3 regions of the Roseateles sp. P1_C6 genome follow, and region 3 is predicted to be linked to each of the others. Evidence: riboswitches for the same ligand, from Rfam matches in the RefSeq annotation. Region 3 holds a riboswitch; each other region holds the start of a gene.
What was found. Region 3 has a riboswitch for S-adenosylhomocysteine ahead of metH (methionine synthase). Riboswitches for the same ligand answer to the same signal wherever they lie in the genome.

Region 1 (3,239 bases), on a different contig from region 3:
CAGGTTCCTCTGACTTGATGGCATGACCGGTGGCGGGCCGTCGCGGCCGCCTTTAGGCTAACCCGTCGTTCCTCTGCTGCGGAGCCCTGCATGCCCCTGCCTTTTTCCGGTCGCGCCCTTCGGTCTTCTTGGCGCTTGAGCCTGGTGTCGCTGTGCGTGCTGGCGTCCTGCTCGGGGCTGCCGCTGCAGGTGGACCGCAGCGCCCGTGCGCCGCGGCTGGAGGGCTATGGCAGCGTCGACTTCGCGCCGACGACGCGCGTCGACGAAGCTCGCCGGCTGTTCGGCCAGGGCGTGGCGCAGGCCTATGCCTTCAACGAGAACGAAGCCGTGCGCATGTTCAAGGCCGCGCTGGCAGCCGACCCCGGCTGCGCGATGTGCGCCTGGGGTGTGGCCTGGCAGCTGGGCCCCAACATCAACGCGCCGGACCGTGGCGACCTGACCGAAGCCCGGCGCTACGTGGACCTGGCCGTGCACCTGCGCGAGAACGCCAGCCCGCGCGAGCGCGAGCTGATCGCCGCGATGGCGCTGCGCTATGCGCATGCCAGCCAGCGCGCGGAAGTCGCCGTGCTGAGCGCGCCCGTCTGCGGCCAGACTTCCGGCAAGCGCGCCGACCCGCTGGACTTGGCCTACGCCGACCGCCTGCATGCGCTGGCCGACCGCGCGCCCGGCGACCCTGACCTGCTGTCCCTGTGGGCCGAGGCCGAGTTGGTCGCCACGCGCGGTGACTGGTGGGACGACGACACGGGCCAGCCCCGCGGCCGCGTCGGCGACTTGGCCGCGCGGCTGGAAGCGGTCGTGGCCCGCCACCCGCGGCACACCGGCGTGAACCACTACCTGATCCACGCGGTGGACACACCCACCCAGGCCAGCCGCGCCGTCGGGGCCGCCGAGCGCCTGGGCGGCTTGGCGCCGCAGTCGCCCCACCTGGTGCACATGCCCTCGCACACCTTCGGCTTGCTGGGGCGGTACGGTGAGGCGGCGGCCGTCAACGAACGCGCGCTGGCGCTGGACGACGCCCGTGAAGCCGAGCTGGAGCGCCAGGGCTTCAGCGTCGGCAAAGACTGGCGCATGCACAACCGGTCCTACCTGTGGTTTGCCGCGTTGATGCAGGGCCGCGGCGATGTGGCCCTGGCCAACGCGCGCGCCGCCGCCGAGCATGCCGCGAGCTGGACCCACCCCTCCGGCGAATACCTGCGCAGCCGGCCGGTGCTGACGCTGATGCGGCTGGAGCGATGGGAGGACGTGCTGGCTGAGCCCATGCCCAGCGGTGGCCTGGGCGTGGCGACCGTGCTGGGCCAGCAGGCGCGCGGCGTGGCCTTCGCGCGCACCGGGCGCCTGGCCGACGCGCAGCAGGCGTTGGCGCAGCTCGCGCCCGTCGCGGACCGGCTGATCAGCGAGAACGCCCGTGACGATTTCAGGGAGAAGACGCTGCGCGGCCTGGCCCAGGTGGCCAAGGCCCGTTTGGCGGCCGAGGTCGCGCTGGCCGAAGGGCGTGCCGACGCGGCGCTGCAGCTGCAGGCCGAAGGCGTCGCGGCCGCGAAGTTCGTCGACCGCATGGAGCCGCCGATGCTGGCCGCCGGCTCGCGGCTGGCGCTGGGCGACCTGCAGCTCAAGGCGCAGCGCTGGGCCCAGGCCGAGCAGAGCTTTCGCGCCGACCTGGCCGAGCACCCCACCAGCGGCTGGGCACTGCGCGGGCTGCTGCAGGCGCTGCAGGCCCAGGGCCGGCCCGCGGCCGAGCTGGCGGGCGTGAAGACGCAGCTGGCAGCCAGCTTTGCCGCGGCCGACGCGTCGCTCCAACCAGGGCGCTGACGTTCGCGTCGGTCCGTAGAATCCGCCTCGCGCCGCGCCGGGCTTGAGCCCCGCGGTGCCGTCCTGCCGAGGGGTGCTGCGACGGAAGGCCTTGGGGGCCTCCGCCACGCTCGGTGGCGACGCTGGTTCAAGGGCGCCCTTTGTGAAAAGGGTTGTCCATGCATTCAAGTTCCGCCTCCATACGCACCATCCTGCCGCTGGCCTTCGTCACCGGCGTCAGCATGGCCGCGATGGACCTCTACCTGCCCGCCGTGCCGGCGCTGCAGACTGGCCTTGGCATCAGCGTGCCGCTCGCCCAGGCCACCGTGGCCGTCTACCTGGCCGGGCTGGCGGGCGCGCAGCTGCTGTGGGGCGAGCTGTTGAACCGCCTGGGCCCGCGGCGCTGCATGGAGGTGGGCCTGGTGCTGCTGGCGCTGACCAGCGTGGGCTGCGCGCTGGCGCCCAACATCGAGACGCTGCTGCTCATGCGCCTGCTGCAAGGGGTGGCGGCGGCTGCGGCCACCATCGTGGCGCCCAGCGTCGTGCGCGCGACGCTGGCTGACGCCGACGTCGTGCGTGGCATCGCGGCCATCTCCATGGTCGAGGCCATCGTGCCCGCGGCCGGTCCGGTCATCGGCGCCGCGCTGCTGCACGTGGTGGACTGGCGCGGCACCTTCTGGGTGCTGATGGCGTTGTCGCTGCTCGTGCTGCCCTGGGTCGTCAAGATCGCACCACGCCGCCTGCCCGGGCTGGACATGGCGCACCACGCCAGCTACCTGGACATCGCGCGCAACCCGCGCTTCCTGCGCCTGGCGTTGTCGCATGCGCTGTGCATCGGCGCCTTGCTGACCTTCCTGGCCAGCTCGCCGCAGCTGCTGCAGCACTCGCTGGGGCTGGGATCGGGGGCTTTCGCGCTGCAGCAGGTCATCGGCGTCGGCGCCTTCATGCTGGGCGCCACGCAGTCGGGCCGGCTGGCGGCACGGCTGGGCCATGCGCGCGTTGTGCACCTGGGCAACGCGGTGCAGGTGGTCGCCTGCTCGCTTGCGCTGCTGGCGTCGCTGGTATCGGGGCCGCTGCCTTATGCGGCCGTGGTGGGCTACTGGTTCTGCTTCTGCGGCGCGCTGGCCATCCGTGGGCCGGCCACCTTCGGCGACGCGCTGGCGCTGCCGCCGGCGCAGATGGGGCGGGCCACGGCGATGTTGATCCTGGCCTTGCTGGCGGCCGGCGCGCTGGGCACGCAAGTCGTGGCGCCGTTCATGGGCCGGGCCGACAGCGCGGCGCCGTTGTTTGCCGGCGTGCTGCTGATGCTGCTGGCCAGCGCGGCGCTGGTGTGGCGCTACCCGACGGCGCCGGCTAAGGCCTGACGTCCAGCGCGCGGAACGAGCGCTTGGCCGGTGCGGCGTCCTTGCAGGCCTTTTTGCCCACCATGACGCCGCCGTCATCGCTGAGCA
Region 2 (3,239 bases), on a different contig from region 3:
GCGCTGCGCGACCGAACGGGTCGGCGCAAGGCCCTGGGCGACGAGGAGCTGGTCAGCGCGCATGTCAGGTCAGTAGCGGTACGCGTCGGGCTTGTAGGGACCAGCCTTGTTGACGCCGATGTAGGCCGCCTGCTCCTCGGTCAGCTCGGTCAGCTGCGCGTTCAGCGTGGTCAGCTGCAGGCGCGCGACCTTCTCGTCCAGGTGCTTGGGCAGCACGTAGACCTGGCCGACGGCGTAGTTGTCCTTGTGCGCGTACAGCTCGATCTGGGCGATCGTCTGGTTCGCGAACGAGGAGCTCATCACGTAGCTCGGGTGGCCCGTGCCGCAGCCCAGGTTCACCAGGCGGCCCTTGGCCAAGAGGATGATCCGCTTGCCGTCCGGGAAGATGACGTGGTCGACCTGCGGCTTGATCTCTTCCCACTCGTACTTCTCGAGCGCGGCGACCTCGATCTCGTTGTCGAAGTGGCCGATGTTGCAGACGATGGCGTTGTTCTTCATCGCCAGCATGTGCTCGTGGCGGATGACGTTCTTGTTGCCGGTCGTCGTCACGAAAATGTCGGCCTTGTCCTGGGCGTACTCCATCGTCACGACGCGGTAGCCTTCCATCGCCGCCTGCAGCGCGCAGATGGGGTCGATCTCGGTCACCCAGACCTGGGCCGACAGCGCGCGCAGCGCCTGCGCCGAGCCCTTGCCCACGTCGCCGTAGCCGGCCACGACGGCGATCTTGCCGGCCACCATCACGTCGGTCGCGCGCTTGATGCCGTCCACCAGCGACTCACGGCAGCCGTACAGGTTGTCGAACTTGCTCTTGGTGACCGAGTCGTTGACGTTGATGGCGCGGAACAGCAGCGTGCCCTTGGCCGACATTTCCTTCAGGCGGTGCACGCCCGTGGTCGTCTCTTCCGTCACGCCGATGATCTCGGCGCTCTTGCGGGTGTACCAGGTGCCGTCCTCAGCAACCTTCTTCTTGATCGCCGCGAACAGGATGCGCTCTTCCTCGCTGCCGGGGTTGGCCAGCACGGAGAGGTCCTTCTCGGCCTTCTGGCCCAGGTGCATCAGCAGCGTTGCGTCGCCGCCGTCGTCCAGGATCATGTTGGGGCCTTCGCCCGCCGCGCCCTTATCCGCGAATTCGAAGATGCGGTGCGTGTAGTCCCAGTAGTCTTCCAGCGTCTCGCCCTTGTAGGCGAACACGGGTGTGCCGACGGCGGCCAGCGCGGCGGCAGCGTGGTCTTGCGTCGAGAAGATGTTGCACGACGCCCAGCGCACTTCCGCGCCGAGAGCCTGCAGCGTCTCGACCAGCACGGCCGTCTGGATGGTCATGTGCAGCGAGCCGGTGACGCGCGCGCCCTTCAGCGGCTGGCTCTCGGCGTATTCCTTGCGGATGGCCATCAACGCCGGCATCTCGTGCTCGGCGATCTTGATCTCTTTGCGACCCCAGTCGGCCAGCGACAGGTCCTTGACGATGTGGTTCGTGGTGCTCATGCAGGGCTCCTTCAAGCGAATGAAGCCGCTGGCGGTCGTGCGAGGGGATCAAACCTCACCCAGGCACGGATGGCCAGCGGGTGAGCGCGGTTGCAGGGGGGGTGAAATCTCCGAGCCTGGCCTCAAAAGGTGCTGAGGTTGCAACGCTCCTCGGAAGACGCGCATTCTAGGCGCAGGTCAGCCGGTGCTGGCACGCAGAAGTGAGATGTCCTCACGCGGCGGCGTGCCGAAGAGGCGCCGGTACTCGCGGCTGAACTGCGACGGGCTCTCGTAGCCCACCCGGTGCGCGGCGCTGGCGGCGTCCAGGCCGTCGCCCAGCATCAGCTTGCGGGCCTGCTGCAGCCTCAGCGTCTTCTGGAACTGCAGCGGCGACAGGGCGGTCAGCTGCTTGAAGCGCAGGTGCAGCGTCGACGGGCTCATGTGCGCGATCTCCGCCAGCTCCTCGATGCGCAGTGGCTCGGCAAAGCGGCGCGACAGCTGTTCGACGACGCGACCGACACGCCGCGTGACGCCGTCGGTGTGGGTCAGCGTGCGCAGGCGCGGGCCCAGCGGCCCGGTCAGCACGCGATACAGGATCTCGCGCTGCAGCAGCGGTGCCAGCGTCTTCAGGTCCTGCGGGTGGTCCAGCAACTGCAGCAGCCGCAGCGCCGCGTCCAGCAGCGGCGCGGTGACGGGTGCGACCTGCAGGCCGGCCGCGCCGTCGTCCGCCTGCGTCGGCGTGTCGCTGTCAAGCAGCAGTTCGGCCAGCGCCTGGGTCTCGCAACTCAGGCGCAGGCAGACGTAGGGCTTGGCGGGGCTGGCCTCCATGACCTGGCCGCGCGGCAGCATGGTCATCGGCACGAGCAGGCATTGCATCGCGTCGTACTGCACGACGGCGTCACCGACCCGGGCCTGCTTGCGGCCCTGCAGCACAAGGACGAGGCCGGGCTCGTAGACGGCCGGCACCGGCTGGGCCGGGGCGCTGGCGCGGATCAGCCGCAGCCAGGGCAGGGCGGTGCCGTGCAGGCCGTCGCTGCCGGCACGAGCCAGCGCCAGTGCAATCGCGCGTTCGCGCAGGGCCAGCAGGTCGTCGTCTTGGGGCATGCGGCCCATTGTGCAAAGGCTGACGCGGGTTTTGTGTAACGCCGGGCATGGCCTCGGAGGATCAGGCAAGCATGCCCCAGCTTTGTGCTGGGCGAAGCGGGGTGGGGATTCCTAAGCTCTCGTCATCCCGTTGATGATTCATTCAAGGAGTTCCGCGATGACCACCACCCCCTCTCAACACCTGCCGCGCCGCCGCCTGGGCACCCACGGCCCCGAGGTCTCGGCCCTGGGCCTGGGCTGCATGGGCATGTCCGATTTCTATGGCCCGGCCGACGACGCGCAGTCGCTGGCCGTGCTGCACCATGCGCTGGACATCGGCATCAACTTCCTCGACACGGCCGACATGTACGGCGTGGGTGCCAACGAGCGCCTGCTGGGCCAGCTGCTGGCGCTGCGGCGCGATGACGTCGTGCTGGCGACCAAGTTCGGCAACGTGCGCGCGCCGGACGGCGCGGTGCTGCGCATCGACGGCAGCCCGGCCTATGTGCGTGAAGCCTGCGACGCCAGCCTGCGGCGCCTGGGCGTCGAGCACATCGATCTCTATTACCAGCACCGCGTCGACAAGAACGTGCCCATCGAGGACACGGTCGGCGCGATGGCCGGGCTGGTGAAGGCCGGCAAGGTCAAGCACCTGGGTTTGTCGGAGGCCTCGGCGGCGACGATTCGCCGCGCCC
Region 3 (3,239 bases):
GGTGTTCAGCGCGTCGCGCAGTCGTTCGGTGAGTTCGGGCTCGGTCATGCCGAGCGAGCGGGCGATCTCGCCCGCGGCGGCGAGGTGGGTGTCGAGCTGGGCCAGGCGCATGTCCTTGGCCAGGCCTTGCGCGTCGGCCACGAACGACCCCTTGCCGTGGCGGGTGACGATGACGCCTTCGGACTCCAGGTCCAGGTAGGCGCGCTTGACGGTGATGACGCTGACGCGCAGGTCGGCGGCCAGCGCGCGGATGGACGGTAGCTCCTGCCCCGCCGGCCAGTCCCCGGCGGCGACGCGCTGGCGGATCTGCTCCACGATCTGGAGGTACATCGGCCTCGCGTCGGTCTGCGAGATGAAAAGACTGCTGTGCATAATGTGTATACACAGAATATATGCACAGTCGACTGAATGCAAGCGCCGAAATGACCAAGGGCGGCCCGTGGGCCGCCCTGTCGGTGTGACGTCAGCCGCCGCTCAGAGCTTGAGCAGCGCCTCCAGGTTGACGCGCAGCCTGAATTCCGCCGGCGCCAGGCTGGCGACGATGGCCTGCGCGGCCAGCCGCGTGTCGCGCGGCACCGGGTTGCTCAACGGGCTGCCGCTCTTGCCGATCAGCGCGGCGACCAGCGGCTCCGTCGCGCTGAAGCCGCGCTTGAAGACGATGCCGACCTCGCCATTGGCCAGGCGCACGATGCTGCCCGGTGGATACAGGCCCACGGTCTTGATCAGCGCGGCGCCGGCCTCGTCGGGCTGGCCCAGCTCGTCCAGGTAGACGGCGCGTGCCGCGGCGGCACCGCTGAGCGCCTGGCGGCTGCGGCGGGGCGACAGCCGCGCGCCGAACAAGTCGATGCGGCGCAGCAGCCTCGCCAGCCGCTCGCCATCGCTGCGGCTGCTGAGCGGGCCCGGGCCGGCTTCGTGATGCAGCCGCACCGCCGTCAGCCAGGTGCCATCGGTGACGCCGACCTGTGCCAGCCGAGTGGCGGCGCGGTCGCCGTGCGCGGCCAGCGCCTGGCGCTGCGCGGGCGTCGCCGGGTCCACTTGGTTGGCGAGGCGGTCATGCGCGGGGCCGGCGCCGTAGTTCATCGTCAGCGCACCGCCCTGCAAGGCCGCGCGCAGGTCGGGGCCGAGCTGCAGCTGCTGGGCGACGAGATCCGCCAGCAGCAGCGACAGCAGCGCGTGGCGGGCGCTGTAGTCGCCGAACTCCTGGCTGCTCTCGAAGATGAGCAGCAGCAGCGTCGCATCGGGGTGGAAGTGCAGGCGCTTCAGCGCGGCGTCGCGCACCTGCACCAGGCGCGTGCTGAAGTCGACCGGCTCGGCCTCGCGCAGCAGCGCATGCGTGTGCAGCAGCAGGTCGGACCAGGCCTCGCGTGGGCCCTGCTCGACCTTGCTCGGGACCAGGGTGTCCAGCCGGAAGCCGGTGTCGGCCTTGGCGATGTCCGACAGCGGCACGTCCTGCATGACCAGCGTGTCGAGGCGGTGGGCCAGCGCCCGCTGGTACTCCACCGTCTCCTCGGCGTTCACGAAGGCGCCACCGTCCACGAGGCTGCGCACCAGCGGCGAGTCACGCAACACCTGGCCGCGCGCGAACAGCAGCTTGCCGCTGGCGTCGAACAGGTTGTAGGGCAGCGTCATGCCCAGGCGCAGCGTGCGGGCGGGCAGGGGGATGAGGTCGGCAGGCATGAATCTGTTGATTCTGTACGGCCATTCGGCATCTGCAAGCCGAGCTTGAGCGCTGGCGAAGGGCCGCCTGCGTAGAATTCCCGGCTCATCCGAGGAGCGCTGCGAGGAGTTTCCCCAGGCTCGGATCGTTTCAAACGGCGCTCATCGATCTCCCGCGTGGACCGCCATCGATGACCATCTCGCCGCCCCCTCTCAAACTTTCCGGCCTGGAGCCGGTCGCCATCGACGCCGGCAGCCTGTTCGTCAACATCGGCGAGCGCACCAACGTCACGGGCTCCAAGGCCTTCGCCCGCATGATCCTCGCGGGCCAGTTCGAGCAGGCGCTGGCCGTCGCGCGCCAGCAGGTCGAGAACGGCGCGCAGGTCATCGACATCAACATGGACGAGGCCATGCTGGACAGCCAGGCGGCCATGGTGCGCTTCCTGAACCTGATCGCCGGCGAGCCCGAGATCGCCCGAGTGCCCATCATGATCGACTCGTCCAAGTGGAGCGTCATCGAGGCCGGCCTGAAATGCATCCAGGGCAAGGGCATCGTCAACTCCATCAGCCTGAAGGAAGGCGAGGCCGAGTTCCGCCGCCAGGCCAAGCTGGTGCGCCGCTACGGCGCCGCGGCCGTCGTGATGGCCTTCGATGAGAAAGGCCAGGCGGACACCTTCGCGCGCAAGACCGAGATCTGCGCGCGCGCCTACAAGGTGCTGGTGGACGAGGTCGGGTTCCCGGCCGAGGACATCATCTTCGACCCCAACATCTTCGCCATCGCGACGGGCATCGAGGAGCACGACAACTACGCGGTGGACTTCATCGAGGCCACGCGCTGGATCAAGCAGAACCTGCCCGGCGCCAAGGTGTCGGGCGGCGTGTCCAACGTGTCGTTCAGCTTCCGCGGCAACGAGCCGGTGCGCGAGGCCATCCACACCGTGTTCCTGTACCACGCCATCCAGGCGGGCATGGACATGGGCATCGTCAACGCCGGCATGGTGGGCGTCTACGACGACCTCGACGCCGAGCTGCGCGAGCGCGTGGAAGACGTCGTGCTGAACCGCCGCGCCGACGCCGGGGAGCGCCTCATCGAGATCGCCGACCGCGCCAAGAGCGCCGGCAAGGACGACTCGGCGCGCCTGGCCTGGCGCGCGGGCGACGTCAACCAGCGGCTGTCGCACGCGCTGGTGCACGGCATCACCGACTTCATCACCGAAGACACCGAGGAAGCCTGGCAGGCCATCCTGGCCAAGGGCGGCCGGCCGCTGCACGTCATCGAAGGCCCGCTGATGGCCGGCATGAACGTCGTCGGCGACCTGTTCGGCGCCGGCAAGATGTTCCTGCCGCAAGTCGTCAAGAGCGCCCGCGTGATGAAGCAGGCCGTGGCCCACCTGCTGCCCTACATCGAGGAAGAGAAGCGCCTGCTCATCGAAGGCGGCGGCGACGCCAAACCCAAGGGCAAGATCGTCATCGCGACCGTCAAGGGCGACGTGCACGACATCGGCAAGAACATCGTCACGGTGGTCTTGCAGTGCAACAACTACGAAGTCGTCAACATGGGCGTCATGGTGCCGGCCCAGGAC

Region 1: it holds a riboswitch for S-adenosylhomocysteine, as region 3 does, so the genes downstream of both, AC1D29_RS26785 (MFS transporter) here and metH (methionine synthase) in region 3, are expected to answer to the same signal.
Region 2: it holds a riboswitch for S-adenosylhomocysteine, as region 3 does, so the genes downstream of both, ahcY (adenosylhomocysteinase) here and metH (methionine synthase) in region 3, are expected to answer to the same signal.

What each region holds. Positions count from the first base shown of each region.
Region 1 is NZ_JBFUAK010000014.1:8,859-12,097, reverse strand. It holds gene AC1D29_RS26795 (efflux RND transporter periplasmic adaptor subunit) at 1-13, shown strand, start outside; gene AC1D29_RS26790 (hypothetical protein) at 91-1,809, shown strand; S-adenosyl-L-homocysteine riboswitch at 1,872-1,955, shown strand; gene AC1D29_RS26785 (MFS transporter) at 1,968-3,152, shown strand; gene AC1D29_RS26780 (DUF3616 domain-containing protein) at 3,142-3,239, opposite strand, start outside.
Region 2 is NZ_JBFUAK010000010.1:267,284-270,522, reverse strand. It holds gene AC1D29_RS22480 (TlyA family RNA methyltransferase) at 1-63, opposite strand, end outside; gene ahcY (adenosylhomocysteinase) at 70-1,482, opposite strand; S-adenosyl-L-homocysteine riboswitch at 1,558-1,640, opposite strand; gene AC1D29_RS22470 (AraC family transcriptional regulator) at 1,660-2,565, opposite strand; gene AC1D29_RS22465 (aldo/keto reductase) at 2,723-3,239, shown strand, end outside.
Region 3 is NZ_JBFUAK010000005.1:479,014-482,252, reverse strand. It holds gene AC1D29_RS13575 (GntR family transcriptional regulator) at 1-330, opposite strand, end outside; gene AC1D29_RS13570 (HD-GYP domain-containing protein) at 475-1,677, opposite strand; S-adenosyl-L-homocysteine riboswitch at 1,763-1,827, shown strand; gene metH (methionine synthase) at 1,848-3,239, shown strand, end outside.